One region of the Paenibacillus sp. 7516 genome, then DNA from elsewhere that is predicted to be linked to it. Evidence: predicted binding sites of a transcription regulator. Region 1 holds the regulator's gene; each other region holds the start of a gene.
What was found. Region 1 encodes Rex, which represses fermentation and respiration genes when NADH is low (regulators of the CRP and FNR family bind a similar motif). Its sites were predicted from a motif close to TTGTGAAATATTTCACAA; they were not measured.
Positions count from the first base shown of each region.

Region 2: CHI14_RS20915 (cytochrome ubiquinol oxidase subunit I) is a predicted target of Rex. The motif match lies at 8,328-8,345, and genes of this name have one in related genera.
Region 3: nadA (quinolinate synthase NadA) is a predicted target of Rex. The motif match lies at 7,499-7,516, and genes of this name have one in related genera.

Region 1 covers NZ_NPBI01000039.1:102,091-112,367, forward strand. The annotation lists gene CHI14_RS26255 (amidohydrolase) at 1-793, opposite strand, end outside; gene CHI14_RS26260 (redox-sensing transcriptional repressor Rex) at 780-1,433, opposite strand; gene dinG (ATP-dependent DNA helicase DinG) at 1,623-4,493, opposite strand; gene CHI14_RS26270 (tetratricopeptide repeat protein) at 4,654-5,331, opposite strand; gene panD (aspartate 1-decarboxylase) at 5,373-5,756, opposite strand; gene panC (pantoate--beta-alanine ligase) at 5,749-6,645, opposite strand; gene panB (3-methyl-2-oxobutanoate hydroxymethyltransferase) at 6,642-7,517, opposite strand; gene CHI14_RS26290 (biotin--[acetyl-CoA-carboxylase] ligase) at 7,852-8,829, opposite strand; gene CHI14_RS26295 (CCA tRNA nucleotidyltransferase) at 8,816-10,147, opposite strand; gene bshA (N-acetyl-alpha-D-glucosaminyl L-malate synthase BshA) at 10,182-10,277, opposite strand, start outside.
Region 2 covers NZ_NPBI01000024.1:282,353-292,629, forward strand. The annotation lists gene CHI14_RS20875 (ABC transporter ATP-binding protein) at 1-765, shown strand, start outside; gene CHI14_RS20880 (winged helix-turn-helix domain-containing protein) at 929-2,107, shown strand; gene CHI14_RS20885 (MFS transporter) at 2,188-3,507, shown strand; gene CHI14_RS20890 (hypothetical protein) at 3,597-3,833, opposite strand; gene CHI14_RS20895 (class I SAM-dependent methyltransferase) at 3,876-4,562, opposite strand; gene CHI14_RS20900 (glycosyltransferase family 4 protein) at 4,559-5,896, opposite strand; gene CHI14_RS20905 (glycosyltransferase) at 5,898-6,788, opposite strand; gene CHI14_RS20910 (hypothetical protein) at 6,788-8,080, opposite strand; gene CHI14_RS20915 (cytochrome ubiquinol oxidase subunit I) at 8,471-9,886, shown strand; gene cydB (cytochrome d ubiquinol oxidase subunit II) at 9,831-10,277, shown strand, end outside.
Region 3 covers NZ_NPBI01000046.1:45,591-55,867, reverse strand. The annotation lists gene cysK (cysteine synthase A) at 1-827, opposite strand, end outside; gene CHI14_RS28485 (peptidyl-prolyl cis-trans isomerase) at 1,179-2,129, opposite strand; gene hslO (Hsp33 family molecular chaperone HslO) at 2,153-3,040, opposite strand; gene CHI14_RS28475 (type III pantothenate kinase) at 3,195-3,965, opposite strand; gene nadC (carboxylating nicotinate-nucleotide diphosphorylase) at 3,972-4,838, opposite strand; gene nadB (L-aspartate oxidase) at 4,835-6,454, opposite strand; gene nadA (quinolinate synthase NadA) at 6,490-7,428, opposite strand; gene ftsH (ATP-dependent zinc metalloprotease FtsH) at 7,722-9,767, opposite strand; gene hpt (hypoxanthine phosphoribosyltransferase) at 9,869-10,277, opposite strand, start outside.

The sequences.
Region 1 (10,277 bases):
CCAGAATTTCAATCTCCTCATCATTCAAATGCACAGCGTGAGCTACGAGAGAAGGACGAGAGAAGAAACCGAGCTTTTCCAAATGTTCCACAGGACGCAAACCATAATCCGTTACATTCTGTTCGACTTCGCGTAGGGTTTCCGACATATGGGTGTGCAGCGGCAGATCCAGATCATGTGCAACCTGTACCAGCTTCTCTATGTAATCCGGAGGACAAGTATACGGCGCATGCGGTGAGATGATCGTCGTAATTCGACCACCAGCCTGTCCGTTCCACTCGCGTGCAAACGCAGCCGATTCTTGCAATTTGCGCATTTGCTCTTCTTCAGAACAGAGACCAATGACACCACGTGCCAATGCGGCACGAATACCGGATTGTTCAACCACTTTTGCCACCTGATCCATATGATCATACATATCCAGGAATGCCGTTGTTCCGCCTTTCAGCATTTCTAAAACAGAAAGGGATGTGCCCCAATACACGTCCTCAGACGTCATTTTCGCCTCCATAGGCCACATTTTCTCCTGAAGCCATACTTGCAGGGCCAGATCGTCCCCGTGACCCCTCAGAAGCGACATGGCTGCGTGACCATGCGTATTGATCAGACCCGGCAAAAAGACCAGTCCTTTGCCATCAACCTTTGGCAGGCTCTCATCTCCATCCGGCAGTGTCTCACCAATATGCACAATCTTATCGTCTTCAACGACCATATACCCTTGAACCACGGTCCATTCCGTTCCAAGGTTTACAGCAAATTTGCCGTTATGAATTACCCATCTATTTGTCGTCATCTTCCTCGTCGTCCTTTCCGTTCTCCAGATAATAAGCCAGGCTAAGCAGATCCGTTGTAAAATCAGCATGATGAATACGGACGTGCGGTGGTGTTTTCAAGATGGTTGGTGCAAAGTTCAGAATCGCTTCAATGCCGGATTCTACGAGCTGATCGGCTACGTTCTGAGCTTCGGTATCCGGAACGGTAATGATACCAATACGAATATTATCTTTTTTGACCGAATCCGTTAGTTCATTCATGGGCTGTACTTTCAGGCTGTTAATCTGACTGCCGATCTTAGGGCCGTATGCATCGAAAACAGCAACAATTTTCATGTTGTCTTTCAGATAGGCATTGTAATTGGACAATGCATGTCCCAAATTACCAGCCCCGACCAGAGCAACATTGATTTGCTGATCAATTTTCAAGATATGACGGATCTTCTCAATGAGATACGATACGTCGTATCCAATGCCTTTGCGACCGAAGTCCCCAAAGTATGCAAGGTCTTTGCGAATCTGTGCAGGATTAAGATCCAGGCGTAGTCCCAGTTCCTGTGATGAGACCGTGCCTACCTCACGTTGATGCAGTTCACTCAAATAACGTAAGTAAACAGGCAATCTGCGTACCACAGCTTCCGAAATTTTATCTGATTTCATTACATTGCTCCCCCTTACCAAGGCCACGATAGATAAATAAAAATGTAGCATCCCGCATAACTGTTTTCGTCTCCGAATGAAATTATGCAAGATGCCTTATAAAATATAAAGTTAAAAGTGCTTCTAAAATTAAATCACACTTTAATAAAGTTTACAGCGAGAAGCCCTTATTACGCAACGACGTCATACCTAATTTGTAGTAGATTCATCCTGTGCTGGTGTTTCCAGCCATTCGCTAATTCGGGGAACCATCTGTTCAGTCAGCATATGTTCCATTTTGGGACCAGGTAATGAATATAGGAAATACTTTCCGTAATAAGACTCAATCACCCGTGTATCGTAAACGATGACAATGCCCCGATCCTTGGCTGTACGAACAAGCCTGCCGAATCCCTGCTTGAAACGGATGACGGCCTGTGGAACAGACAGCTTCATAAACGGATTCTTTTTCTGTTCCTGCAGCAGTTCACTCTTCGCCTCCACGAGCGGATGGTTCGGTGGCTGGAAGGGCAATCTCACAATCGCCAGACAGGTTAGCGCCTCTCCAGGGATATCTACCCCTTCCCAGAAACTGCTTGTGCCCAGCAGAACGGTTGCTTTTGCATCCTGGAACCTGCGGGTTAACTTCGAACGACTGCCACTATCAACGCCTTGACCGAGCAGCGAAATATCGTTGCCCGATAACGCTTCTTTTAATGGGTCATAGACCTGGCGCAGCATTCGGTATGAAGTAAAGAGCACCATCATGCGGCCCCTTGTCGCAATAGCCGTTTCGGCCAGAGATCGTACAAGCATGTCGACAAAGTGTGCATCCCCCACACTGCCTTTTACACTTGGGAAATCACGAGGGATGACCAGCAAAGCCTGATCCCTATACCGGAATGGCGACGGCAGCATGGACGTCAGTAAACGGTTATTATCGGCTGCTTCCTGCAAGCCAAGCTGTTCAATCATGAACTGAAATGACTTATCAACCGAGAGCGTAGCCGAAGTAAGGACAACGCTTTTCTTTTTATCGAAGAACATGTCCTTCAACTGTGCACTGACATCGACAGGAACGGCATACAGCTGCAGTGATTTGCTGCGGAATTGGCCGCTTGCCTCCATCCAGTATACCGTTTTGGCATCATCCATCCGCATGAAGAAGCGAAGGTTTTCTTTGAGCGTCGCCAAATCCTTAAGCAGACCTGTAATGTCCGTGATCAAGCTATCCGATTGATAGTCGTCCTGGTCTTCTTTGACTTCAAGAAGCAGCTTGTCTCCCTTGCGGATCAAGTCCCCCAGTGTGACATAAATCTGGTTTTCGTAATCCTGCAGCTCCTGCCACTTCGCCGGTTTCATTGAAGGCTTCAGTCTGAGGGAAAATTGACCCGTTTCCCCCGGAGAAGCATCACTTCGTTCAGGCAGCAGGTTAAATAAGGCATCGCTCAAACGATCCCACATCTCTTTGACTTCAACAGCAAGCGGGAACATCTGGTCAATGACGGAGCCCCACTGCACCGAATTTTCATGCCCCGCCAGTTGGGTTCGCAGCATGGGAAGCTGACCGTTCCGACTATCCTTAAACAAACGGGTCAAGGTATGAACCAATGTGAAATATTTCATGTGAAGACCCAAGTGCTTACCTGCCACATCCTCGAGATGATGAGCCTCGTCAATGACGAGACTCTCGTAAGCAGGGAGCAGCTGATGAGCTGCTTTTACATCCGTAAACAATTTGGAATGATTCGTAATGACGATATCGGACAATCCTGCTTCATGCTTCGCCCGATGGTAGAAGCACTTCCTGAACCACGGACAAGAACGTCCCAGGCAGGATTCCGATTCGCTCTGTACTGTTTCCCAGAAGTCCCCACCGCGTGCACTGAGGTTAAGCTCCTCGTCATCTCCAGTCTCTGTCTGGGTGAGCCACACAATCATCTGAGCCGCTGTAAAATAATCTTCTTTCGGTGTAGCGAACTCACGTTTGTTGATCTTGTGCTCAAACTTCCGCAGACACAGGTAGTGCCCCCGACCTTTGAACACGGCAGCCTTAAACGGAAAAGGCACCACTTTGGTCAACAGCGGGATATCACGCTCCCGAAGCTGTTCCTGCAGGTTGATGGTATGCGTGCTAACCATTACTTTTCGTTCCTGCTTCACACTTTCATATATGGCCGGCAGCAAGTACCCCAGGGATTTCCCCGTACCCGTTCCTGCTTCAATTAACAAATGCTTTTCTTCGTCCAGCGCTTGCCTTACACTGCTGAACATCTGTGTCTGTGCCTCGCGTTCTTCGTAGTGATCCAGTGTATCCTGCAGATTGGCCCGGACCTGATCCATATACTGCTCAAAACTTACACCTTCAAGCGGATTACCTTCGCGTTCATCGCGTGGAGCACCGATTTCAGTCCAGTCACTCACATTCAAGGCCAATTGACGGTAATACGTATGTCCATCCAGATCCTGTATGGGCTCTGCTTCCTTCTCACTGCGCATGCCGTCGAAGAACCAGCCCAGATCGCTGTCCTCAGGTGCGAATAGGTCGCTGAGACGCTGTATTGTAATCAATGGCAGTTGACGCAGTTCATCCAAACACTTCAGGAGCACATAGGCCGTCGCCAAAGCATCACTGTCTGCCTGATGAGGACGGTCATGCTGGAATCCGAATTCTGAAGATACATACCCCAGTTGATAAGAACCAAGTGAAGGAAATGATATTTTGAGAAAATCAATGGTATCCAGAATACGACCGGTGAACGGCAAGTAACCGCATCGGTCAAGCGCATTCTGAAGGAAATGAAAATCAAAAGCCACGTTGTGTCCCACAAGGACAACATCGTCTAGCAGCGGAACCATCTCCATCATCATCTCTTCGAGTGAAGGAGCGTTCGACACATCTTCGTCGGTAATCCCGGTTAATCCCGTAATAAACGGAGGAATAGGCACACCAGGGTTTACATAAGAACTATATATTTGAGTTATGCTGTAGTCATGATCTATGATGGCAAGTCCGGCTTGTATAATCTCACCATCGGACTGCGTGCCGGTTGTTTCGAAATCCAATACGGCAAATTTCATTGCAATGTACAAGTCCCTTCCATTCCAGTCTATGTTACAGCATAGCAAAAAAACGGGCATTTGAAAATTAACTGACAAAAAAGGCGGTGTTCCCTCCATAGTCTTAAAGGAGAAAACACCGTCTTGATGCCGCTGCGCTGCACTTGAATTCCAAGTACAGTCAGCTTATTCCATATTGCAGTTGTCCGCTGTTCAGCCTGCAGGCTTCCATATTATACAACGGTTCGGTCAACGTCGGGTCATGCTGGAGTGCCTGAGCAAACAAGGAACATGCTCCTTTGGGATTCGCCATCTTGGCTTCGAGGCAGCCCAGCGCATTGCAGGCTAGCCCCTTCAGCCTCGGAGAACCATTCAGGTGCACGATGAGCCGCAGGTGGCTTCCCGCTTCCGCGGTTTGATTGAGGTTCATATGCGCAAGTCCCAGATAGTACCGAGTCAGTGCACTATCCGGATATTCGGCAATAATTTGTGAGAACTGCACAATCGCCTGCGGATACATCTGTAACTTGAAGTATCCCTGACCGCGACTAAAGGATTCCAAATGGATTTCAGGCAGAGCCGTAACAGCTTCCTGTTCCGGTTGGAGTGCCACCGGCTGTTCCAAATCCCTGACCTGACTCATCTTCTCCTCAAACATCAGCCACTCATCAATCATCCCGTCACTCATCCGCTTCAGCAAGTTCCACTTTTGCAGCAGTTCCTGTTTGTTCAGACCTTCAGCGGAAGGGTAGCGCTTGATAATTTCATCTAACATGTCGTTCATTTCGGCGAAAACATGCTGGAACATCGATGCATCCCCACCCTTGAAAAAATGGATTAGTGCGTGACCTGTACTCATTTTTTGCAAGGTGGACCGATTTCATTCCCCTTACCAGCGGATTACATAATTGTCGCGTGAACTTCCTGCTTCATAGTCTGCACAGGTTTGTTTTGACCGTCCACAAAGACCACAGTAGGCTTGTGCGTATTCGCCTCTTCCTGAGACATCATTGCATATGAAATGATAATAACCGTGTCTCCTGGCTGCACAAGCCGTGCAGCTGCACCATTCAGACAGATTACTCCGCTGCCGCGTGGTCCGGGAATTACATAGGTCTCGAGCCTTGCACCATTGTTGTTGTTTACAATTTGTACTTTTTCATTTTCCATCAGATCAGACGTTTCCATCAGATCTTCATCAATGGTAATACTCCCCACATAATTCAGGTTGGCTTCCGTAACGGTGGCACGGTGAATTTTGGATTTCATCAATGTTCTAAACATGGGACAGTACCTCCGCTCTTTGCAATCTTGTATTATCAATCAGTCTCGTTTTGCCAAATTTCACAGCCAGCGCAATCAGTATATCATCTCGTCCATGCACTTTTTCCTGATCAGCAAGCGGCTCCAGACTCGGAAAAGCCTGAATCTCGGCATAATCAATAACAGCACGGGAGGAACGCGCAATGTTCTCGCGCAGAATACGCCGTATATCCGCAGCTGTCGTGTCAGCACTTATATCCACTGCTTCTTGAGCCGCACGCAGCGCCTTGGACAGAACCAGAGCTTCCTGACGATCTTCAGCACTCAAATAGACATTACGCGAACTAAGTGCCAAGCCATCCTGCTCCCGTACAATCGGACATGGAACAATCTCTACTGGCATATTCAGATCATTGACCATTTGCTGGATGACCGCTACCTGCTGTGCGTCTTTCATTCCGAAAAATGCGCGCTGGGGCTGAACGATGTTAAACAGCTTCGACACCACTGTTGTCACTCCGTCAAAGTGTCCTGGACGGGAAGCACCGCACAGCCGGTCAGTCAAACTTGACACCGATACTGTTGTTTGTGTCTGCTGTGGATACATCTCTTCAACGGAGGGAATAAATACGATATCCACTCCCTGCGCACGCGCCGTCTCTACATCCCTGGCTTCATCCCGAGGGTAGCTGTCAAAGTCTTCATTTGGCCCAAACTGAATCGGATTTACAAAAATACTTAATACGACAATATCACTTTGCTGTTTGGCAGCATGCATCAGGCTAGCATGACCTTCATGAAGATAACCCATCGTAGGCACCAAGCCTACAATAGACTCTCTGGATTGTGTAGCTAGACGCTTCAAACCTATTTCCTGTCTAAGTTCTGTGATGGTCCGAATCACTTTCATGAGTTGCTCTCCACCTTTTCTTTGCGATGTCCGTACAGCTGATCTACAACGCCGTCTGCGGCTGTAAATACATGCTCCTCCGCAGGGAAGGAACGGTCTTTGACTTCCTTGACATAAGCTCCAATGCTGTTACGAATCAGAGTACCTACATCGCCGTATGTTTTGACAAAGCGTTTCGGCATGTAAGGAGAGGCATACTGAACCACATCATGGAATACCAAAACCTGACCGTCACATCCACGTCCAGCTCCAATACCAATTGTGGGAATGGACAGTTCCTCCGAAATAGCTCTTGCCACTTCTTCGGTAACGAGTTCAAGAACAATGCCGAAGGCTCCAGCGGCTTCGAGTGCCTTCGCTTCATCCATTAGTCTTCTGGCATCCGCTGCATCCTTACCCTGAATCCGATATCCGCCGATCTGATTCACCGATTGCGGTGTCAGTCCGATGTGTCCCAGAACCGGTACGCCGGCCTGCACCACAGCCTTAACGGTATCCGCGATCTCCACGCCGCCTTCCATTTTGACTGCATGCGCATGACCTTCCTGCATTAAACGACGAACACCCTTCAGCGTTTCATCCACGCTACCATGGTAAGTCATGAACGGCATATCCGCTACGATGAATGTATTTCCTGCACCCCTTACAACGGAGCGGGTATGATATACCATATCGTCTATCGTCACAGGCAGGGTGGAATCATAACCCAGCACTACATTGCCGAGCGAATCCCCGACCAAAATCATGTCAATGCCTGCTTCTTCCGCAAGCAGAGCCGTGGGATAATCGTAAGCCGTAATCATGCTGAGCGGCACACCATCCTGCTTGTATTTTTTCATTTTCACAATATTCAACGCGTGTTTGTTAGCCATTTTCTTTATGGCTCCTTTCTCCTTTTCAATTCAGAACGCAACAAAAAAACCTTTTAGTTTTCCACTAAAAAGTCCCGAAAAGTCAAAAAAGAGTCACTTGCGATCGTCCCTTCTGTCTCGGTCCTCTTCGGCTCAGAGCAGAATCCAACAACTCACTTAACACATTTTCCATTTTGCTATGCATCTGTTCATGATCAAGCCAATCAGGCATACTGTTGCCGGAGTGCAATTCGGTCTGCAATAGCCGATATCGCCTCACGAACACAGTATACCAAAGATCAGCCCAAACTTCACGTGTTATGTTCATTATTTTAGTGGAAATTCGACAATTCCCTTAATCGATCAATGATATTTCTCCCGATACCACGGTTATCCGTTCGCCACTTCTCTTCTCGACAATCAAAGCCCCTGAAGGATCTAGCCCAATGGCTGTTCCCTCAATGTCTCCCTGCGGGTTCGAAACCTTTACTTCCCGATGAATCGAAACGGAGAGAGCTTCCCACAATGACGCGATAACACCGAAACCTTCCCTTTGATACAAAAGGTAAAGATGTTCCATTTCATTCAAAATGGCTGCAGTTAACTTCGTTCGATCGACCTGCTGTCCGGTCTCAACTTTAATTGAAGTCGCAATCGACGTCAGATCCTCCGGGTAGTCCGTAAGTTCAAAATTCACATCTACCCCGATTCCTGCAATGCAGTATCGCAGTTCATGATCTTCTACCGCTGACTCAAGCAGGATGCCACACATTTTGCGACCGTTAATCAGAAGATCGTTGGGCCATTTGATGCCTGCATCGGCCCCCGTATGGGCCCGTACAGCCCGGCAGACGGCTACCCCCGTCAGTAATGTCAGCTGTGGCGTATTGCGAAGCGGCTGCTCCGGACGCAGCAATATGCTCATCCAGATCCCCTTGCCAGGAGGTGAGAACCATTTACGCCCGAATCTTCCCCGTCCACCTGTTTGTTCCTCGGCAAGAACTACCGCACCTTCTGCTTGACCCTGTTCGGCCATTTGCTGAACATCGCCTTGCGTAGACAAGGTTGAATCTAGGATAAGTGCTTTACGGCCAAAGACAGACGTTTGCAGAGCCAGCTGAAGGCCTGCTGCATCAATGCTGTCAGGTCTCGTAAGGAGGCGGTATCCTTTACGGGAGACAGCCTCGAATTCATATCCAAGATCGCGTAGCTTATTCACATGTTTCCAGACTGCTGTTCTGCTAATGGACAGATTACGGCTGATTTCTTCTCCTGACACAAATCGCCCATCCGCATTCATGAGCATATGTAACAGTTCTTCATGCTTGGTCATCTGCAGCCACCCGTTTCACTTCAGCGGTCAGCGCTTCATGCTGATTCGCTATATTTCCAATCGCTGTTTCACGTAACAAGTGCTTCATCAACCGGCCCAGCCATGGCCCACCCTTGCGCTCTAGTAGTCCAAGAACATTCTCTCCGGTAATATGGAGATCCTTCAGCTCATGAACCGGCATGGATCGACTCCACTCCGCTGCGTTAGCAAGAATCGCTTGGTATGACGCCTCTGCTGAAGCAGAAAGGAGATGGCCAGTGGGGAGTATAAGTTGAATCTTGAGCCAATCCGCAGCGGCTTGACGTCCGCACGTCAGTTCAGCACTAATCCACTCAGATCGTAATAACACTTGATCCTTATCGTTCTGCACAACCGTCTTCAGTAACTCATCAAACTGTAAAACCCCGGTAATGCGCAAACGATCATCGTTGGAAAACGTCCACTTGCGCAGTAAAGCATCGGCTTCATCCTTCTTATATTGACCTGCGATCAGCAGAAGCGACCAGCGCAGTAAGGCATCATTATCTTTCAGTTCCCCGATTCGGAGTAGTAGATTCCTATTGAATCGGCTACCTTGCACCGGAGCCTTGATATATTCCAGTATTTTACTGTGCAGCAGCAAATCCAAACCTCGCAGCGGATGAGGACCGGCCATCATCTTCACCATCTCGGTTCGGACTCGCTCCATGGCAATATGTTGCAGCAAGTCTCTCTGCCTCATGAGACCTTTCCACGTGTTATAGGCAATGCTGAAGTCAAAAACCGAAGCAAACCGGACACACCGAAGCATGCGAAGCGCATCCTCACCGAACCGCTCACTCGCTGCGCCAACACATCTGACTCGTTCTTCACGAATATCCACTTGTCCACCAAAAGGATCAACGATTATCCCCCTTCTATCCATGGCCAGGGCATTCATCGTAAAATCACGACGCTGCAGGTCTTCTTTGATATCCTTGACAAACTGGACTTCAGAAGGTCTACGATTGTCTTTGTATTCCGATTCCGTACGGAATGTTGTGACTTCGAAGTAGTACCCCCCTGAACGTACAGTAACCGTCCCGTGCTGGAGTCCTGTCGGAATACAGTCTGCAAACAGTTCCATCACTTGTTCAGGAGATGCCGAGGTTGTAATATCCATATCATCTACATTGCGACCCAGCAGCTCGTCCCGAACACAGCCACCAACCCAAAAAGCATCGTATCCCTCTTCATTCAACTTGAGCAGCACCTGTTCACTCTGCTCAGCCATCTCGAGATCAACCCTTGTCCATTGCACCAAACCAATCACCTCATTACGTGCCTGTTGCTTGATCATTCTGTATCACTGCTTCTATCGATTAAATGGAAGTTCAACCGCAAACGGGTTTTAGATTGGGAACTTCTCTTCCCAGTACCCGATAGTATATTTGTTCATATTCATGACGGATGGCATCATTGCAAAAATC
Region 2 (10,277 bases), on a different contig from region 1:
TTCAATCCGGGAACGACAGACGAGAAGACAGCTCTGGTTGGCGTGAATCTGACGATGAATCCGGGGGATTTTGTAACGGTCATCGGCAGTAATGGTGCGGGGAAATCTACGTTGATGAATATCATATCTGGTGTAATGAAGCCAGATATGGGGGATGTGCTGATCAATGACCGGTCCATCAAAAACCTGCCTGAGCATAAGCGCAGCAGCTGGATCGGCCGGGTGTTCCAGGATCCGATGGCAGGAACGGCTCCGCATATGTCCATTGAAGAAAACATGGCGATGGCGTATAAACGCGGTAAAGGGCGTGGCCTTGGCTTCGGGGTTACCCGGGCAAGACGGGAGATCTTCAACGCCCAGCTGCAGAAGCTGGGGATTGGACTCGATAAGCGTCCCAATGCCAAAGTGGGTCTTCTCTCTGGCGGGGAGCGCCAGGCACTCAGCCTTCTTATGGCAACCTTTACCCAGCCGCAGATTCTGCTGCTTGATGAACATACGGCGGCACTTGACCCTTCACGTGCCGAATTGATTACCGAGCTGACCGAAACGCTGGTCCGTGAGATGAAACTAACGACCCTGATGGTAACTCACAATATGGAGCAAGCGATTCGTCTCGGTAACCGTCTGATCATGATGGATAAGGGCAGAATCATTCTGGACGTCAGTGAAGAGCGCAAGCGCACATTGACCGTACCTGAGCTGCTGGGCGAATTCGAGCGCATCAGCGGCAAAAAGATGGCAGACGACCGCGTGGTACTTGGCTGAGGCCAGGCCATACGCGGGCGTATTATACAGAAAACCTTTTGCGTACCCGCAAGAGGTTTTTTGTGGTATGTTGTTTTCTACATGAACGAATACCAGGTTTAGCGTAATCACATTCGTATGAACCCAAACAAGGGATAAGCAAGCATATACAGGGGGACCAGGCATGTCATTGCAATTTGATGAAGGTACATATACCGTAACCCGGCGCACGGATTCCATCCAGCTGCTCGCGAAGGAATTCGCACTTTTTCATTTTTTATATGAAAACAAGGAAAAGGCATTCACCCGCAGCCAGCTGCTGGACAGTGTATGGCCGCTGGAGTATCCGGTTGAGCGCACCGTGGATGACCATGTATATCGGCTGCGTAAGAAACTGAAACAATGGGAAGAAGTTTCGCTGGATACGGTGCGGGGCTACGGTTACAGACTAACCATACGGACGAATATGGCAGCGCTGCCCGCCAACCCCTCCGCACACGATCTGGAGATGCGGGAAGTGATCCATGGATTGTTCCGCAAATATCATTTGTTTGGACAGGGGAAATCGATGCTAACCTTGTTCGATCAGCAGGATGCTCTGGGTATCCAGATTGATTCGTTCTATCAGCTGTATATCCATTTTATCCAGGGGGATCTGGAATGGCTAATGACCACCGAGGAATTTCCTTTTGAGGAGCGTTTATACTGGCTGCTGATTTTTGTACACGCGCTAATCGAACCGGCAGAGAGTTTGCATCTGTATGAGCAGGCATTGAATTCACCTGCGTTGTCTGCGGATCAGCTTCGGGAGCTCCGTATCCTGAATATTGTCGAGGTCTATGCAGAGGTTGGTCAATATCGGCGGGCCAAAGCACAATTAGTAGAGACATATCGCGTCATTGAGACAGATCATCTGGTCAACTTCAAGCTGCCCGTATCCCTGTCGGAGTTGTACGTAGAATTGTGGGGCGGCAGTGGTGAAAGAGTAGAAGAACAGATGAGCAAGTTACGTTCAAGTCTGAAGGATGCGCCATATTTGCGTGAGATTGGACGATTTCAGGTCATGGAGGGGCTGTGGCTGCTGAGGCAGGGGAGAGCTCGAGAAGCAGAGCCGAGAATGGATGACGGGCTGGATGTTCTCAAAATGACATTGAACGCACCACTATACATCAATTCGGCGAATCAGATCTTGTTATTCATGGCACACCACCGAATTGAGGGACGTCTGGTTCACAAATATCGTCAAGTCTATGCTGAAATTGCCAAAGAATACGGTGTTCCTATGTATGGGCAGCGTATTACGAATGAAGTCCGCGCGTATTTATCCCCATTTCCTCCAGCGTCTGATCTTCCTCTGATATAACTCTCGTATGATTACAGCCAAGGAACATGTAAGCCTGGCAACAAGGCTGTAATCAGAGGAGTAGGAGGAACCCCCCCACAATGAACACTGTTTCAAATGAATCTCATCGCTCATCACCTTCGTCCCCAATGCCACCCACAAGTTTGTGGACCAACTTCCGCTTCATGCGTATGTTTATCGCGTATGCGCTCGCTACTTTCGGGGATTGGTTCGATGCCCTTGCCATTCAGGTATTGGTGGCCTATCGATGGGGTGCCGATCCACTGATCATCGCACTGATTCCCGTCTGTATGGCTGTCCCGGGCATTCTGCTGGGTTCGGTAGCGGGTACCCTTGCGGATCGTCTGCACAAAGTAAAGATCATGCTACTCTGTGATGTAATTACCGTTGTGCTTACGGTTGCCATTTTGTTCGCGCCAAGCGCGGCATGGCTGCTTCCGCTTCTGGCCTTGCGAGCCATGATGGGCGTATTCCACATTCCGGCCCAGCAGGCGCTGACGCGTCAAGTAGTGGCCGAGGAGCATCTGTTCCAGGCATCGTCTCTGAACGGTTTTGTCGGACAGTGCTCCAAGGTGGCCGGACCGCTTCTGGGTGCCGTCATCCTGGCGGTATTCTCACCCCAGATTTGTATTATGATCAATGCCTGCACCCGTTTAATATCCGGGTTGGTATTATGGCCATTGCGACGGTTAACGGAGAAGCCGGAACATTCTATAGGCTATGAGACGCAAGACCAGCAGGACCCAGCAGAGACGGAATCGGTGCTGACGCAATGGACGAAAGGGTGGAGCTTTATACAAAACAGCCGGGCCATTTTATGCACGCTGTTGTTTGGCTGTTTGGGCTTAATGGCCATTCTGATGATTGATTATCAGTTCGTAACCCTTTTTCGAAGCATCAAGCCGGGGAATGAAACCTTGATCGGGTGGCTGGGCTCATCGGCAGGTGCAGGTGCTGTTATCATGATTCTGCTGCTGAACCGGCTGCCGCGAGTCAGTTATGGATGGGGGCTCGGTGGAGGTTTTGTCCTTATTGGCGCAGGTATTGGTGCTCTAGGCTGGGTAGTTCCCCATACCCCGGATGTATGGATTATCGTTTGGGGGCTGTGCATTGGTCTCGGAAACGGCCTTTCTATGGTGACTCTGAATTATTTGCTGCAAAAGGAAACCCCTCCTGCTTATGTAGGACGTGTCTTCGGCATCCAAAATTCGATGTCCAGTGTTGTGCTTGTCGTTGCCCCGCTGGCAGGTGGTGCGCTGATTCGTATTATGGGGCCCGGCCTTACCTTTCAATTCATTGGCATTGCTACGCTGGTTATTGGAATGGCAGGCATCGTAATGCAGCGTGTATTATGGGGAATCCGGGAATCACATGGGGCTGTCGTCAAGGAACACGTTTAACATCTATATCTGTTATGAAAAGAAATACGCTAAAAGCCGCTTCCGGTTCGCCGGAGGCGGCTTTACCATTCGGAAAGGTAGAGTATTCATTAGACCTCCCACCAAGCAAAGCAGGCTGTGGACGCCAGCAAGCCTCCAACGGAAAGAGAACCACTGACCGTCAGATTAATGGCCTGACTTGGCGGGCCGCCCGGCGACTCTATGTTCGCCGGGGCTGCACATGCTGCTGCGCCTGACATCTCCCGACGCAGCGGTAACCGAAGGCTTTGCATCTCGCTGTAAGATGTTATTCGTCCATCTCTGACATACCGGGCTTTCACCCGCATAACAGCTAACCCCATTGCTGGCGTTTGACAGTTTCATCCTTGCTAACGGGGATCGACTATCCTTTTTCGAATCACTGCCCGGAAGCAGCGGATTGGCGTCCCATACATGTCGGACCAAATGGCATCATCAGGCTCTTCCACCACGAGCTTTCCATCAATGGTGAGACCGGTAACGGCCATGATGGTCTCGAGTAAATCGGGCCGCATCTCCGGCACATCAAAGGTTGCAATTAATTGTCCATCCGGCTTCATGACCCGGGCGAATTCGCGAAAGGCACGCAGCATCGTGCCTGTATCCAGATGCTCCAGAACCGAAATGCAGAATATACGGTCAAACTTGCCTGAGGCATAAGGCAGCTGCGCCAGGTTCGCCTGAGCACGTTGCAGCCTGGTCAAGTAATGTTCCGGTAAATGACGCGCAGCATCTTCGCCGAAGTCGGAAGCAATATCCTGCCGGATTGCTTCCTCCGACAAGATACGTTCATCCCAATCACAGGCGTGAGCTTCCCGGCAGTGTTCGGCCAGCCAAAACTTGAACGGATGGGAAATGCCGCAGGCTGCATCCAGTACCACATCGTCTTGTTGGGCGAACTGGCGGGCCCATTCATATTCGTAAGGTCTGCTCCACCATGCCGGATGCAGTGGAAATACCAGCGTATCTGTTTTGGGATCGTTTCGCCGAACATATCTGGATACTAATGCCTCATTCTGATTAGGTGTGTCCATCATCCCCGAATCCCCTCTCTCAATCCTGCATCTGCCAAGAACGTCTCCAATACCGAACTCCACTTACGCCGCCATCCGGACAGATCGTAGGCCACGGCTGTCTCCCTGGCATATATGCCGAGGCGCTCCCGCTCCGCCCTGTCCTCCAGCAAGCGAACCAGAGCGGCGGTTAGTGCTTCATCGCCAGGGGGCACAAGCAGCCCATTGAAACCGTCCTGTATGAGATCGTTTAACCCGCCCACGTTGGAGGCAACGACCGGAATGCCGCAGCTCATGGCTTCCAGGCAGGCATAGGAGGTTCCCTCCGAGAACACCGTGGGAATCACGGCAATATCAGCCTGATGGTAGGCCTCGCGGATATCCCTGAAGTCGTACGTACGCTGCAAGATGCGATCCTGGTGCGGATGAGTGCGATGCCAATACCGAAACACCCTGCCCACCGTGCTGCCTTCAACCAGTTCTCCGGCAAATTCAATCTCCAGATCAGGATAGGCACCCAGCAGCCGATCTGCCGCAAGCATCATGGGGATGATGCCCCGTTCCATACTGATTCGGCGCGGATACAGAATTCTTAGAGGGCGGGCAATCTTTGATGGCAGAGCAGTACTATGAATGCTGATAGCAGAATCAGCGATCACGTTTGCCTGATCGGAATTGTCAGCGTTATCAAGCAGAACAGGTTCCTTTGCACTCCATCCGGAGATGACGACCCCGGCTTCTTCCTGGCTGGCGAGGTCCTCCTTCCATGCAGACAGCCATTCCGCTTCCTGTTCCTGTCCGAACCTCGGTCTGGGGGGAGCGGGAGTGAAATAGGAGGTATCCACAGCATTGGGAATAAGGACAACCTGTTGAGGATCATCAAACGTGCATGCCGCCCGGCAAAAGGTCTGAAAATGGGAGTCCACCGATACGATGCGTACCAGTCCATCCAGTGCCAATTGGATGTGCTCAGTCACCTGCTGCTTGGTCTCCAGCGGCAATCCGGGACGATCCCAGTTAATGCCGTGGCAGATGCCAAGACTGCCGGGCTTGTAGCTGATGGGCTGCCAGAGACAGCTGGCATAGATGACCGGGCCGCGAGCTGCAGCTGCCATCCGGGCAAAGGCTTCAGGCACATCATCCATATCGTAGGCGTACCCGAATACATCAATCTGCTCCGTACGTGTCTGAAAGGCTTCATAATAAGACAACTGATGCACTTCGGGATGATGCCCCAGTTCGCGGATCACACTGCACAGATACAGAATATAACGTTCAAGCCCCCCTCCGAACACCCGTCCGAACTCCCGGTTGTATCCATCCGTGAAGCTGTGTGTCAAAATGCTGACCACACCCATCTCAATACTCCTCCTTCCAGGGAACCAGCCGAGGTTCCGGGTCCAGGATGGATTCGTAATGCTCCAGACTGCCCCACTCGCCGCTGGGATCAATGCGTTTGTAACGCAGATACTTGCGAACCCGGTCTTCGAGGCTGCCTGCCCACCCAAGATGCTGTACTTTTAATTCCGTGCGAATGCCAGGCAATACCGAACAGGACAAGGGGAGACGGGGAACATGATGGTTCTGCTGTGGGTAAAAGTAAGGATACTCCGGCATATAGCGGACAAGTGATGCCGTATGCCGTCTGTGCAGGCCCCAAAGTTCGTCATCCCGGTAGTGGGTCCGTCCGCCCCACATATCGTAGAATCGGAATGCCACCCAGTCTGCATGGTCCTGGTTGATCAGATCGCGTATCGCTTCCTTGGCCTCCGTACTGTACAGTTCATCCGCATCGACGGACAGCAACCAGTCCGGTGAAGTACTTACAGCCGCTTGCCATAACGCATTGCGGAGCCGCCATTCCTCTGCAAATAGAGGCTTCTCCAGGATCTCGAGCCGAATCACTTTTGGATAGGACCTGCATATGTCTGGTGTTCCATCGGTACTCGCATCATCCACGATAACGATCTCATCCACGAATTCACTCAGATCATGGAGTACTTCCTCAAGGAATCGTCCGCGTTCATTACGGACCTGCAGCATGGCAGTCAGTTTGTTTCCCTGACTTTTGCGGACACGGCGGATGGAAGAAGGTGTGGGGGATGAATGCTCGCTTTCCACCTCATTGCTCTTCGAGTCCATCTGATGGTCCGCCAATGTTTCAGACGAGGAGGGGGGAACTTCCGTCCGAATGCCAGACTGCATGCCCAGCCCCCGATTATGCTGCGTGCGCTTCTTCGGGTCCAGCATCACGGCACCTCCCCAAGCAGCTGCTGTACAGCGTGATCCAGCAGTTCCATCTCCACAATCCGTGCGAGAGCTTCCTCATTCTCCATAGCAGCTTCGAGAAACTGTCGTACTGCCCCGTGACGATCTCCCCGCAAGGCCATGGCAGTCCCCGATAACTCCTGATAATCCCTGCGGCTGGAACGATCCTGGATATCTATCGTATGGATCAGAGCAAGAGCATCCTCCGCACATCCGGTCTCCTGGTAAATCCGGAACTTCCAATGCCGGGCCGTTTCTCCTCCAAGCGCGTCCAATATCCCCAGCGCAGCTCCGTAATCATCGTTTAACCGCAGCAGCTCTACCTGAACAAGCTGATTCTCTCCCGCCTCCAGCCAGCGGCACAGCTGTTCATAGTGATGCCGTTCCTGTTTGCTGCCTGCACTGATTCCGTAGACTTGCAGCGCAGATTCAACTTCTCCTGCTTTGGCATGAATGGCCGATAGAAACCGATAGTGGGATTGCACACAATCACTTCGTCCGTTCATGATCGCATGTGTAAAGGCTTCCTTCAGGGACGCTGCTGCACGGGAGTCGTCCAGCAGATATTCATAGGCTGCCAGCAAAAAGGAGATCGTCTCATGCGGCCCCGTTTTGGAACGGAGCTGGCGGTAATAGTCTGCTCGCATGCTGCACTGGAGCGGAGTGATGGTGTCCGGTGCTTCGGTAACGGTTTGTCTGAGGGCATGAAGAAAAAGCAGCTCATAATCTCTTAGCGGAAGTTCGAGATCATCCTTGTGTATGGAGCCAGCCGGGGCCTTGTCTTCACCACCCAGCCAGACCGCGCGGACGCCCTGAAAGGCCAGCTTCATGTACCGTGTTTCCGAAGACGTGCCGATCAGATCGGCAGTACCCACCAGTCTGGATATACAACCCTCCCACAGCGGAGAGTTTGCTTCATCGCCTGCTGGTTCGGGAAGCAGCACAATGCTGATCTTCGGATGCATCGATTGAACTGCTGTAAGCCAGTAGGGGTGTGCAATGACGGCTGCGGTGTGATTTTGCTGGAGCAGAATCTCAGCTTCTGGTAGGTTGATTACTGAAATGGCCGGTGGCATCTCTTCGGAACGTTCCTGACTGCTTACATATAAGACCTCTCCCTCGGCTGAGAGCAGAGCTGCAATGTCCGGATAAGGAAAAGTGGGCCATCCTCCTTTGCGGGGAAAAAGAATGTACCGATGGGGAGGACATTTGCTGTCATCCTCATTTGACGCTGTTTTCCCGTTGATCTCCGGTATCCATTCGGGCTTATCCATGGGTCATCACCTCACTTTGACTGCATTCTAACGTTCCACCCCCGCTTCCGGAGGTATTCCATCACTCCACATCATATGTACAGCCCTTAAGGCATTTCGCATGATATGTCTGAGTCTAGCATATGGGCATTACGTGCCAAACATGAGCAACTTCCCTGAATAGACGAAACAGATAAGCCAGCATATTAGGTTGAATTTTATCTAATGTGTGACCATCGTCACATTTTTTTCGCAATTCCGATGTAGATTGTGATAATTGTCACATGTACAAAATGGGCAATCTGGCACAATACGTTCATCACGTATTTGGCGGACAGACAGACAGCGAAGGTGCAGCTTCCATGCCAAATGCAAATCACTGCGATGTAAACAGAAAGAAGGGGTAACGGTATGGATCCGATTATGTTATCGCGTATCCAATATGCACTCACAACGATCTTCCATTTCTTTTTTGTACCGCTGTCCATCGGTCTTGTACTGCTGGTAGCCATTATGGAGACGTTGTACGTAGTCAAAGGCAAGGAGATTTACAAAACGATGGCCAAGTTCTGGGGCAAGCTGTTCCTGATTAACTTTGCCGTCGGGGTCGTGACAGGTATTCTGCAAGAGTTCCAGTTCGGCATGAACTGGTCCGAATATTCCCGCTTCGTCGGGGATGTGTTCGGGGCGCCACTGGCGGTTGAAGCCTTGCTGGCGTTTTTTATGGAGTCTACATTTATCGGGCTCTGGATTTTTGGGTGGGACCGGTTATCCAAAAAGGTGCATCTGGCCTGTATCTGGCTCGTATTTGTCGGCACATTCCTATCTGCATTGTGGATTCTGGCAGCCAATTCATTCATGCAGCATCCAGTCGGTTTCGAGATTAACAACGGCCGTGCCGAGATGAATGATTTCCTCGCGCTGCTTACCAATGGTCAGCTGCTGGTTGAATTCCCGCATACGATCTTTGGCGCATTAATGACAGGGGCCTTCGTGGTAACCGGCATCAGTGCGTACAAATTAATGAAAAAGCAGGATGTGGAGATTTTCCGCAAATCGTTCAATATTGCCATCATTATTGGTCTTGTTTCCTCATTCGGTGTGGCGTTCTCCGGGCACTTCCAGGCGCAATATCTGGTGGAGACGCAGCCGATGAAAATGGCAGCCAGCGAAGGAACTTGGACAACGACGGAAGATCCTGCGCCGTGGACGGTCATCGCATCAATAGATCCGGACAAACAGGAGAACTCCGGTGAGATCAAGATTCCAGGATTGCTCAGTTATCTATCCTACAGCAAATTCTCCGGCAGTGTTCAAGGCATGAAGGAACTCAATGCCGAGTATCAGCAGACATATGGGCCAGGGAACTACATCCCGCCAGTACGGACGACGTTCTGGAGCTTCCGTATCATGATTGCTGCGGGTGGTTTAATGATTGTACTCGCCCTGTACGGTACATTTTTGGCGATGCGCAAGAAGCTGGAGGTAGCTGGAACATGGTTTATGCGCCTGATGGTTTTTGCTATATCCCTGCCTTTTATCGCCAATACGTCGGGCTGGATTATGACGGAGGTGGGACGGCAGCCTTGGACGGTATTCGGATATATGACGACCGAAGCCAGTGTATCGCCTAACGTGAGCGCAGGCCAGATTCTGTTCTCTACCATTGCGTTTACGGCGGCTTACACGGTTCTGGGCATTGTCATGGTCTATCTGTTCGTTCGTGAGATCAAGGCAGGTCCGCACACAGTAGATAAGCCGGAGGAACACGATGAATCGGCCGATCCGTTCGGCATGGATGGGGGGTATTCCGTTGTCACTAAGTGAGCTTTGGTTTCTGTTGATCGCTGTATTGTTTGTCGGTTTTTTCTTTTTGGAAGGCTTCGATTTTGGTGTGGGAATGTCCACAGGCCTGATTGCCAGATCAGATCGGGAACGTCGTACCCTGATTAACTCCATCGGTCCGTTCTGGGATGGAAACGAGGTCTGGCTAATCACGGCAGGCGGCGCAATGTTCGCTGCTTTTCCGCATTGGTATGCCACCTTGTTCAGCGGTTTTTACCTGCCGCTTGTAGTTGTATTACTGGCATTGATCGGCCGTGGAGTCGCTTTTGAATTCCGGAGCAAGATGAAGCAGCAGCGCTGGCGCAAAACATGGGATATCATCATTGTCGTCTCAAGCAGCCTCCTGCCATTTCTGTTCGGGGTTGTCTTTGCA
Region 3 (10,277 bases), on a different contig from region 1:
CGAATCGCTGCACCGGAAGAAATACCGGACAGAATGCCCTCTTCCTTCGCAACTTGGCGAGCCGTTTCAAACGCATCATCATTCTCAATGTGAATGATCTCGTCATAGATTTCCTGATCCAGAATCTCAGGAATGAAGTTTGCACCGATTCCTTGAATTTTGTGAGGACCCGGCTTGCCGCCTGCCAAAATTGGAGACGCGGCTGGCTCTACAGCAACAATTTTAATTGAAGGGAAGGCTTCTTTCAATACTTCGCCCGTACCTGTAATTGTTCCGCCGGTACCAATCCCTGCAACAAAGGCATCCAATGTACCACCAACAGATTGAATCGCTTCAACGATCTCTGGACCTGTTGTTTCACGGTGGATTTTTACGTTTGCTTTATTCTTAAATTGCTCAGCCATGAAGTATGTTGGGTTTTCCTTAAGCAATTCTTCTGCTTTTTTGACAGCACCGTTCATTCCCTCGGATCCTGGCGTGAGCACCAGCTCAGAACCATAGGCACGAAGCAAGTTACGACGCTCCAAGCTCATCGTTTCAGGCATAACAATGACAGACTTGTAGCCTTTGGCTGCAGCTACCATTGCAAGACCGATTCCTGTGTTACCGCTAGTTGCTTCAATGATGGTATCACCTGGTTTCAGCTTGCCTTCTTTTTCCGCTTCTTCTACGATGCTGATCGCAATACGGTCCTTAACGCTCGAGCCTGGATTCTGATACTCAAGTTTCACGAATACTTCAGCACTGCCTTCAGGTACGATACGGTTGAGACGAACAAGCGGAGTACCTCCGATGAGTTCTGTTACGTTATTAACAACTTTAGCCATATGAATGCCCTCCTTAGTGGGATGAATAATACTTAAGTCCTGTTGCTTATATTGCGCGGCCGGAGCAGCCTCTTGATGTTATAGAAGAACTGCGGAAATCCCTTACTCCATCTGGTCCAGATGCATATCCATGGAATGGATATAAGGTTTCCGAAGGTTTCTTAGGGTTAAACACTGCTTTTAATCCGAGTAAACGAGTAGGTATTTATTATTTTTATCTTATCAACGTTGCACGCCATTGTCAATATGAGTACTCAAAAAAATACTCTGTCCTGGGCCCTAAGCCTGTAGACAGAGTATTTTTATCACGTTGTAGCATTCCAAACAACCCATCCATCGATCAGTAAAAAATCAGGAAGCAGGAATTTCGGCGATAATCACGGCTTCATATTTGTTGCGCAGCCTCTCTTCCACCTGGGGAAGTGGATCAGCCTGGCTCAGAGCCAGCTGCATTCGGATATCTTCACGTACCTCTTCTGCGGATTGAACTTGGGCATCCTGCTTATCATTCAATTTGATAATGGCATATCCATCTTCGACCTGTACTGGCCCAGCAATATCGCCAACATCCAATTGTTCAGCCAGGTTCATGACGTCTTCCGACTGAAACGGATCATTCTGTTCAATCCAGCCAAGCCGCCCTCCAGCATCACGGGTGAAGCTGTCTGTTGATTCAGCTTTTGCCATATCTTCGAAGTCTGCACCCTGCTCCAAATCGTCCAGTAACGAATCGGCTTGCTCTTCATCTTCCACCATAATCATGGACAGATCGTATTTCTCGGGAGAGATGAAGTCCTCGCGGTGCTCGTCCCAATAATGCTCAATGTCTGCATCCTTGACCTGAATACCGCTCGTAGCGATCTTCTCCAATAAAAGTCGATAACCCGCTTCCAGTTCAAGCTCTTGTTTCGTCAGGCCAAGCTGGGACTTCATCTCGTGAAAGTATGCCTGCTCCGAATCATAGCCATCCATCGCAACAGACATTTCCTTCGCTATTTCCTCCGGTGTAACTGTCAGGTTCCGATCAACAGCCTCCGCATAAACCGCTTTGCGGTTCAGCATCTGAAGGAGCATATCGCTGCCATACCGTCGTTTCAGCGCATCCGTCCATTCCTTGTCAGTAATGACCTCTCCGTTGATTGTGGCAATGGCGCTTCCTTCTTCCTGACCTGTATCATGAGGTGCATCTGCATCATCCCGACCTGATCTCATACCCTGGACAACCATTACCGTCCCCATCACCAGCATGCCGAGCGTCAGGACAATTACAGCAGTCCACAGCCCTTTTTCCTGTCTCGTCATTCCGCGTCCCGTCCCCGCTTATATCAGTTCTTGGCTTGCTCTAGAATGGTCTCGAGTTGTTCCTTATTGAAATCATAAGCTTCATTGCAGAACTGGCACACCACTTCTGCTTTGCCTTCTTCTTCGATCAGTTGCTCCATTTCGTGCTGACCCAGACTGATCAACGTTTTTTCGACCCGTTCCCGGGAACACTGACAGCGGAAATGAATGTCCATGCCATCCATAACCTGTACATCCGGCAGTACGCGCTTCAGCAATTCTTCCAGTTCAAGCCCTTGCTCCAGCAGTGTCGTCACAGCAGGCAACGTGCCGATAGCATTTTCAATTACGGTAATTTCATCGTCGGTCAGCCCTGGCAGCAGCTGTATAATGAATCCGCCGGAGACAATGACCGAATTGTCGGTATCTACAAGCACACCAACGCCTACAGCAGAAGGCGTCTGCTCCGATTTGGCAAAATAGTATGTGAAGTCTTCGCCCAGCTCTCCCGAAACAATCGGTACACTGCCACGATAAGGTTCCTTCAGGCCAAGGTCCTTCGTTACGTTCACGAAGCCCTCTGTGCCCACAACTCCTCTAACGTCAAGCTTACCCATACTGTTGCTTGGTAAATGCACATGCGGGTTCGTCACATAGCCACGAACTTCACCTTTGGCATTCGCATCGGCAACAATCTGTCCAATGGGACCGTCTCCCTTGACCTGAATGGTCAGCTTCTCTTCACCTTTAAGCATTGCACCCATGATGGCTGCAGTGGTTACCGTACGCCCCATGGCAGCTGTAGCCGTGGGAAACGTATCATGTCTTCTGCGCAATTCCTCAACCAACTCTGTTGTTTGGACAGCAAAGGCTCTAACCCGTCCTTCCATTGCTGTACCGCGAATCAAGCGGTCCTGTTTGTTGTTTTCCAAGTCATTCAGCCTCCTTTGGCGTATACTATAGTATCTCTGATGCACGATATATAAGTTGAATGTGATATTCGTTCAACTTATAAATGCGTTCAATTTACAGAAAAAACGGCTACGTAAGACTGGTAAATCAGCCCGCTGCATGCCGTCTCTTTCCTTACCTTTCCCGGTTCCGCTCATAAATGATACGCAGCCCTTCCAGCGTAAGCAGCGGATCAACTTCCTCGATGCTGCGTGTTTCCTCTGCAATCAGCGGTGCAAGCCCCCCGGTTGCAATAACTTTGGGCTGTACACCCATCTCTGTACGAATGCGATCAACAATGCCGTCGACCTGTCCAGCATAGCCATAAATGATACCAGCCTGCATGGCATGCACCGTATTGCGTCCTATAACCTTCTTGGGCTTCTCCAGTTCGATGCGAGGTAGCTTGGATGCCCGCTCATAGAGCGCTTCAGTGGCAATGTGAATGCCCGGTACGATAGCTCCCCCGAGGTAGTTGCCCTTCTCATCAATGCAGTCGAAGGTCGTCGCAGTACCAAAGTCAACAACCACAAGTGGACCACCGTATTTCTCAACGGCTGCCACTGCATTCACAATGCGATCTGCGCCTACCTCACGCGGGTTCTCGTACCTTAGGTTTAGGCCTGTTTTAATGCCGGGTCCCACAACCATTGGCTTTTTGCCAACATATTTTTCACACATCGTTTCCATCACATGCACAAGCGGAGGAACCACCGATGAGATGATGACTCCTTCAATGTCGCGTGTTGATATATCCGACATATGAAATAAATTATAAATCAATACGCCGTATTCATCCACTGTGGACTGACGGGACGTACTCAGACGAAAATGGTGGAGCAACGACCGGCCTTGATACACGCCGAGTACAATATTACTGTTGCCCACGTCTACAACAAGAATCAAAGAGGTTCACCCCTCTTTCTTTTCGTTTAAATCCAGGCTGATATCAAGGCTCTCGAAAGAATAGGTTAACCTTCCAACCGAAATTACATCCACACCACTCTCGGCAATCCCCCGGATGGTATCCAGAGAGACATTACCTGATGCCTCCACTTTAACATGTGGAGCCTGTTTACGAATAACCGTAACAGCCTCACGCATCTGATCCGGGTGCATATTGTCCAGCATAATGATATCCGCACCTGCCTGCAAGGCTTCGTTCACCTGTGTCAGATTCTCAGTCTCCACCTCAATAGTCATCGTATGAGGAATGACATCTCTTGCCCGCTTCACCGCTTCTGTGATGCCGCCTGCCCCTTTAATGTGGTTATCCTTAATCATAACCGCATCGTACAATCCGAATCGGTGATTCGCCCCTCCACCGATCCGTACTGCATATTTTTCAAGCATGCGGTGTCCAGGGGTTGTTTTACGTGTATCCACCAATCGCGTAGAGAGGCCCTCTAATGCATCAACATATGAACGTGTGCGCGTTGCAATCCCCGACATACGCTGCAGCAGGTTTAGCGCCAGACGCTCACCTGTAAGCAGACTGTGGGTGCTTCCTTCCACTTCTGCCAGCGTTGTTCCCCGAGTAACCTCATCTCCATCTTGTACCATCGGTCTAAATACGAGCGATGGGTCTACTACCTGAAATACCAGTTCAGCTACCGATATGCCTGCGATGAACCCGTGGTCTTTAGCGTGAATAACCGCCTTGGATTGATGGCCTGCCGGAATCGTCACACTCGTAGTGACATCCCCTGCCCCCACATCCTCGCGAAGCCAGTTTTTGATGGATTCGATGAGTCCTTCATTATATCCGTTCAGTATCATGACATCAATTCCTCCACAATCGCTTGTTCTCTTTGCTGCAAACTATGCTTCTGCCAAGCCGCATCATCACGAAGCGGGAAATCCTCACGGTAATGTGCTCCCCGGCTCTCCTGACGATGTAATGCTCCACTGGTGACCAGCCAGGCACAGGTCAAAAGGTTGGCGTATTCCATCTCTTCCTTGTGGGTCAGCAAATAATTGAAGATATCCATTTCACTCTCTAGTTTATCCAAGGCTCCCTGCAAGCCGGCACCGTTACGTCTCAGACCCACCTGACGAACCATCATTTTCTGCAAACGCAAACGTCGTTCCGAAATGGGCTGCTGCTCATCCCATGTTCTATTCCCGACACTATGCGGCGAAGGGGTTTCAATCTGTATTGAATTTAGCGGTGGCAGTGTTTGAATGCGTTCAACAATTCTGTGCCCAAATACGATGGCCTCAGACAATGAGTTGCTCGCCAGACGATTGGCTCCGTGGACTCCAGTTGAGGAAACTTCACCACAAGCAAACAACCTTCCAATGCTGCTCTCCCCGTTCAAATCCGTTTTGACGCCGCCCATCATATAGTGTGCTGCCGGAGCAACCGGAATCCAGTCTGTGGTCATATCCAGTCCGTACCGCATACATGTCTCATATATGGTAGGGAATCGGTGCTTGATTAAATCAGCCGACTCATGAGTAATATCCAGATACACGAATGTACTGTTCGTCATCTCCATCTCACTAACAATCGCTCGTGCAACAATATCGCGCGGAGCGAGTTCAAGCTGTGGATGATAACGTTCCATAAAACGCTCACCTTTGATATTTCGCAGAAACGCTCCTTCGCCCCGTACCGCTTCAGAAACCAAGAAACGAGGAGCGCCTGGATAACATAGGGATGTCGGGTGGAATTGGATGAACTCCATATCCCGAATGACTGCACCTGCACGATATGCCATGGCAACACCGTCAGCTGTGGCAACCTCAGGGTTGGTTGTATAGCGGTACAATTGCCCCGCCCCACCGGAACAGAGCACCGTTGCACGCGCTTTTACAAACACCTTGGTACCGTCTGACTTCTGAACCAATGCCCCTACACATTCTCCATGATCCGTGATCAAGTCAATGACAAAATGCTCATCCCAGACTTCAATACCTGAATGTGCACTGGCCTGAGCTGCAAGAGCCCTCACGATCTCGTATCCAGTCGCATCACCATTTGCATGCAAAATACGGCGGTGACTGTGCGCACCCTCCTGCGTCAACGCCAGCTCGCCGTTCTCCACATCAAACAATGTGCCCAGACGGATTAGTTCCTGTACTCCATCCGGGCCTTCGTTCACCAATGCTTCCACGGCCTCGCGGCGACACAGGCCCGCTCCAGCCACAAGTGTATCCTGCAGATGGTATGCAGGGGAATCATCTTCAGCGATTACCGCAGCGATGCCTCCTTGTGCATAGCGGGTATTGCTCTCCAGTAACGACTTCTTCGTAATCATCAATACCTGATTATGTTTGCTTGCCCTGATGGCTGTATATAATCCGGCAATGCCAGAACCAATAACTAGTACATCCGTCTCCACAATGGGCAGCTGGGACAGATCAAAATCCACTATATATTGCGGTATCATCCTATTCACCTGTCTCGGAGCAAGAGTAGCGCATGCTACTTCACCAGTAACATGCGCTCTAGCGATTCTCTGGCTTTGTCGGCAACGGCCGGTGGTACGTAAATTTCCGGCTTCATCGTTTCCAGGCATTTAACCAGTTTCTTCAGGTTGTTGACCTTCATGTTTGGACACACCAGGAACTTGGTGGCAAAATGAAACTGTTTATCCGGGCTATCCAGTCGCAGCTGGTATCCTGTACCATCTTCCGTCCCCACGATAAATTCCTTGGTAGAAGAATTTTTACAGTATTCAAGAATTGCTGTCGTGCTGCCTACAAAGTCTCCCATCTCTACGACTTCCGGACGACATTCCGGGTGTACGACAAACTCGGCATCTGGATATTTGGCTCTCATCTCGACGACGTCTTTTACAGTCAGCATATCGTGAGTGTTGCAATACCCTTCCCAGATGATCATTTTTTTGTCTGTGTGCTGCTGAACATAATGTCCGAGGTTTTTATCCGGCACCCAGATAATCTCATCAGAATCAACAGATTGAATAACCCTGACTGCATTGGCCGATGTACAACAGATGTCGGTCTCCGCCTTGATCTCAGCCGAGGAATTGATATACGTCACTACTTTTGCATTGGGATGCTGCGCTTTCAGTTTACGCAGGCCCTCAACATTGACCATGTCTGCCATGGGGCATCCTGCACGTTCATCCGGAATGATAACCGTCTTGTTCGGGGCCAAAATCTTAGCGCTTTCACCCATAAAATGAACCCCGCAAAATACAATGACATCCGCATCCGTTTGTGCGGCTTTCTGTGCCAATAGGAAGGAATCCCCACGAAAATCGGCTACTTCCTGTACTTCGTCACGTTGGTAATAATGAGCAAGAATAATAGCGTTACGTTCCTTCTTCAACTCCATCAGCCGCTCTCGCAGCTCCCGGTTCATCTCAGCCTTGCGCTCTAAAGCCAGAGCTTCCACCTGTGATCCTCTCCTTTGACGGACAGCGCCATGCGCCGTTTCCTGTGACTATCTGCGTCGATATTTTCGCTTGAGAAACGAATCACAAGCGGTTTAACACCTAATGTACACAACGTTCACGACTCTGTCAATAAATGAAAATGGCACAGAACAACACCCTAATCAACCGTTTCCTGCGTAGTTCGCGCTCTAGCTCGCAGTTATCATTATCTCTGCAATTTGAACAAAACGCACAAAAAAAGAGAGCCTTTCGGCTCTCTTTGATCTGTTCTCAGAACAGGTTCTGTTAGACATTAAGACGTTGGCTTCGTACCACCATTATCTGGATCATTACTGTTGCCTTTATCCAGATTCGGAGCATCGTTAGGGATATCTCCGGCAGGTGGCTCAGGTGTTTCGTCTTTGCCTTGAATGCGAACACGCACATCACCGATGTTATCGACGATTGGTTCTCCGCCTTCACTTGGCGTACCTTCGTTATCATTATCGCTCTCCGGTTTTGGAGTCAAGGAACCTGTCTCGATCAATTGTTTGATCTGATCCATTTCCAGTGTCTCCACTTCAAGCAACGTTTGAGCGATCAAGTGCATTTCTTTGGAATGTTTTACGAGCAAGTCCTTACATTTCTCGTAACATTCATTGATAAAGCGCTGCATTTCCTGATCGATCTCATAAGCGATGGAATCCGAGTAATTCTGTTCATGGCCGATATCCCGTCCTAGGAATACCTGTCCTTGTGAACTTCCGAATTGCATAGGTCCCAATTTCTCACTCATACCGTACTCCATAACCATGCTGCGTACAATACCTGTCGCTTGCTGGAAGTCACTGTATGCGCCAGTACCGATTTCACCAATGAACAATTCTTCTGCCACACGGCCCCCGAGGAGTCCTGTAACTTTGTCCAAGAGCTCTTGCTTGGTAACCAGCATACGGTCTTCTTTTGGCAACATGATTACATATCCACCCGCACGTCCACGCGGAATGATGGTCACTTTATGTACCATATCGGCATGTTCCAGGAAGTATCCTACAATGGTATGGCCTGCTTCGTGATAAGCAACAATTCGTTTCTCGCGATCACTGATGACACGGCTTTTCTTCTCCGTACCTACGATGACACGGTCGATCGCCTCGTCTACCTCACGCATGGAAATATCTCTTCTGTTACGGCGTGCCGCAAGCAATGCCGCTTCATTCAGGAGATTCTCAAGATCCGCACCAGAGAAGCCTGTTGTACGCTTCGCAATAATGTCCAGTTTCACATCTTTTGTGAGTGGTTTATTACGGGAGTGTACTTTCAGTACCGCTTCACGACCTTTTACATCAGGGCGGTCAACCGTAATTTGACGGTCAAAACGTCCCGGACGCAGCAAGGCAGGGTCCAGAATGTCTGCACGGTTCGTTGCAGCCACGATGATAATACCCTCGTTGGCTCCGAATCCGTCCATTTCAACGAGCAACTGGTTGAGCGTTTGTTCACGTTCATCGTGACCACCGCCAAGGCCAGCTCCACGCTGACGACCTACAGCATCGATCTCGTCAATAAAGATGATACATGGGGCGTTTTTCTTTGCATTTTCGAACAGGTCACGTACACGGGATGCACCGACACCGACAAACATTTCGACGAAGTCAGAACCCGAGATACTGAAGAACGGCACACCCGCTTCACCTGCAACAGCACGAGCAAGCAACGTTTTACCAGTACCCGGAGGCCCCACGAGCAATACGCCCTTAGGAATCCGCGCACCTACAGCTGCGAATTTGCGAGGATCTTTGAGGAAGTCAACGACCTCAACAAGCTCCTGCTTCTCTTCGTCCGCACCTGCGACGTCTTCAAATGTAACCCGCTTCTTCTCTTCGTTATAGAGACGGGCACGGCTTTTACCAAAGTTCATTACTTTACCGCCGCCGCCTTGTGCCTGATTAAACAGGAAGAAGAACAGCAGGAACATAATGATCAAAGGAATAAAGGATGTCAGAAGTGTCAGCCAGATGCTGTCACCTCTCATTGGCTCCTGATTTAACTTGAAATTATTAGCTTCACTTGCCGCTACAAGCTCACTAATCGCTTCATCCGTAGGAGGAATGTACGTTGAGAAATTTTCTGATTTGGCTTCGCTAGGCTTCTCTCTATATTGACCGGTCACAAGAAAAGACTGACCGTCGAATTGAACCGTCAATTCCGAGATGTTGTTCGCCTTAACCGCCGTGCGCAACTGATCATATCTAGGATTATCTGTGGCTTCGCCGCCATTGCTGACGAACTGCACTATGCCCACCACGACTAAAAAAAGAATCAAATAAAAACCAGAATTCCGGATGAACCGATTCATCCCCTACCTCCTCTCGAGACACTTTAATTATTTTAACATAGCCCGACATGGCTTCTCAACAGAAGGCACGAGCAGAACTGGGCTTGGAACTAGCATGCTTATTAACTGCTGTATACTTCCGGTTTCAAAATCCCGATGTAAGGGAGATTTCGGTACTTCTCGGCATAATCCAAACCATATCCAACGATGAATGCATCAGGAATGTCAAAGCCGGTGTAATGAGCTTCAAGCTCCACCTTACGGCCTGAAGGTTTGTCAAAAAGCGTAACCACGCGCACCGATTCGGCACCGCGATTTTGAAGCAGTTCAATCAAATAACTGAGCGTAAGTCCACTATCAATTATATCTTCGACAATGAGAACCTCACGGCCTTCAACCGAGACGTCGAGATCCTTGATGATCTTAACAACGCCTGACGATTTGGTGGATGCTCCATAACTGGATACTGCCATGAAATCCATTTCAACAGGTACCGTTATGTTTTTAACCAAATCAGCCATAAATATAAAC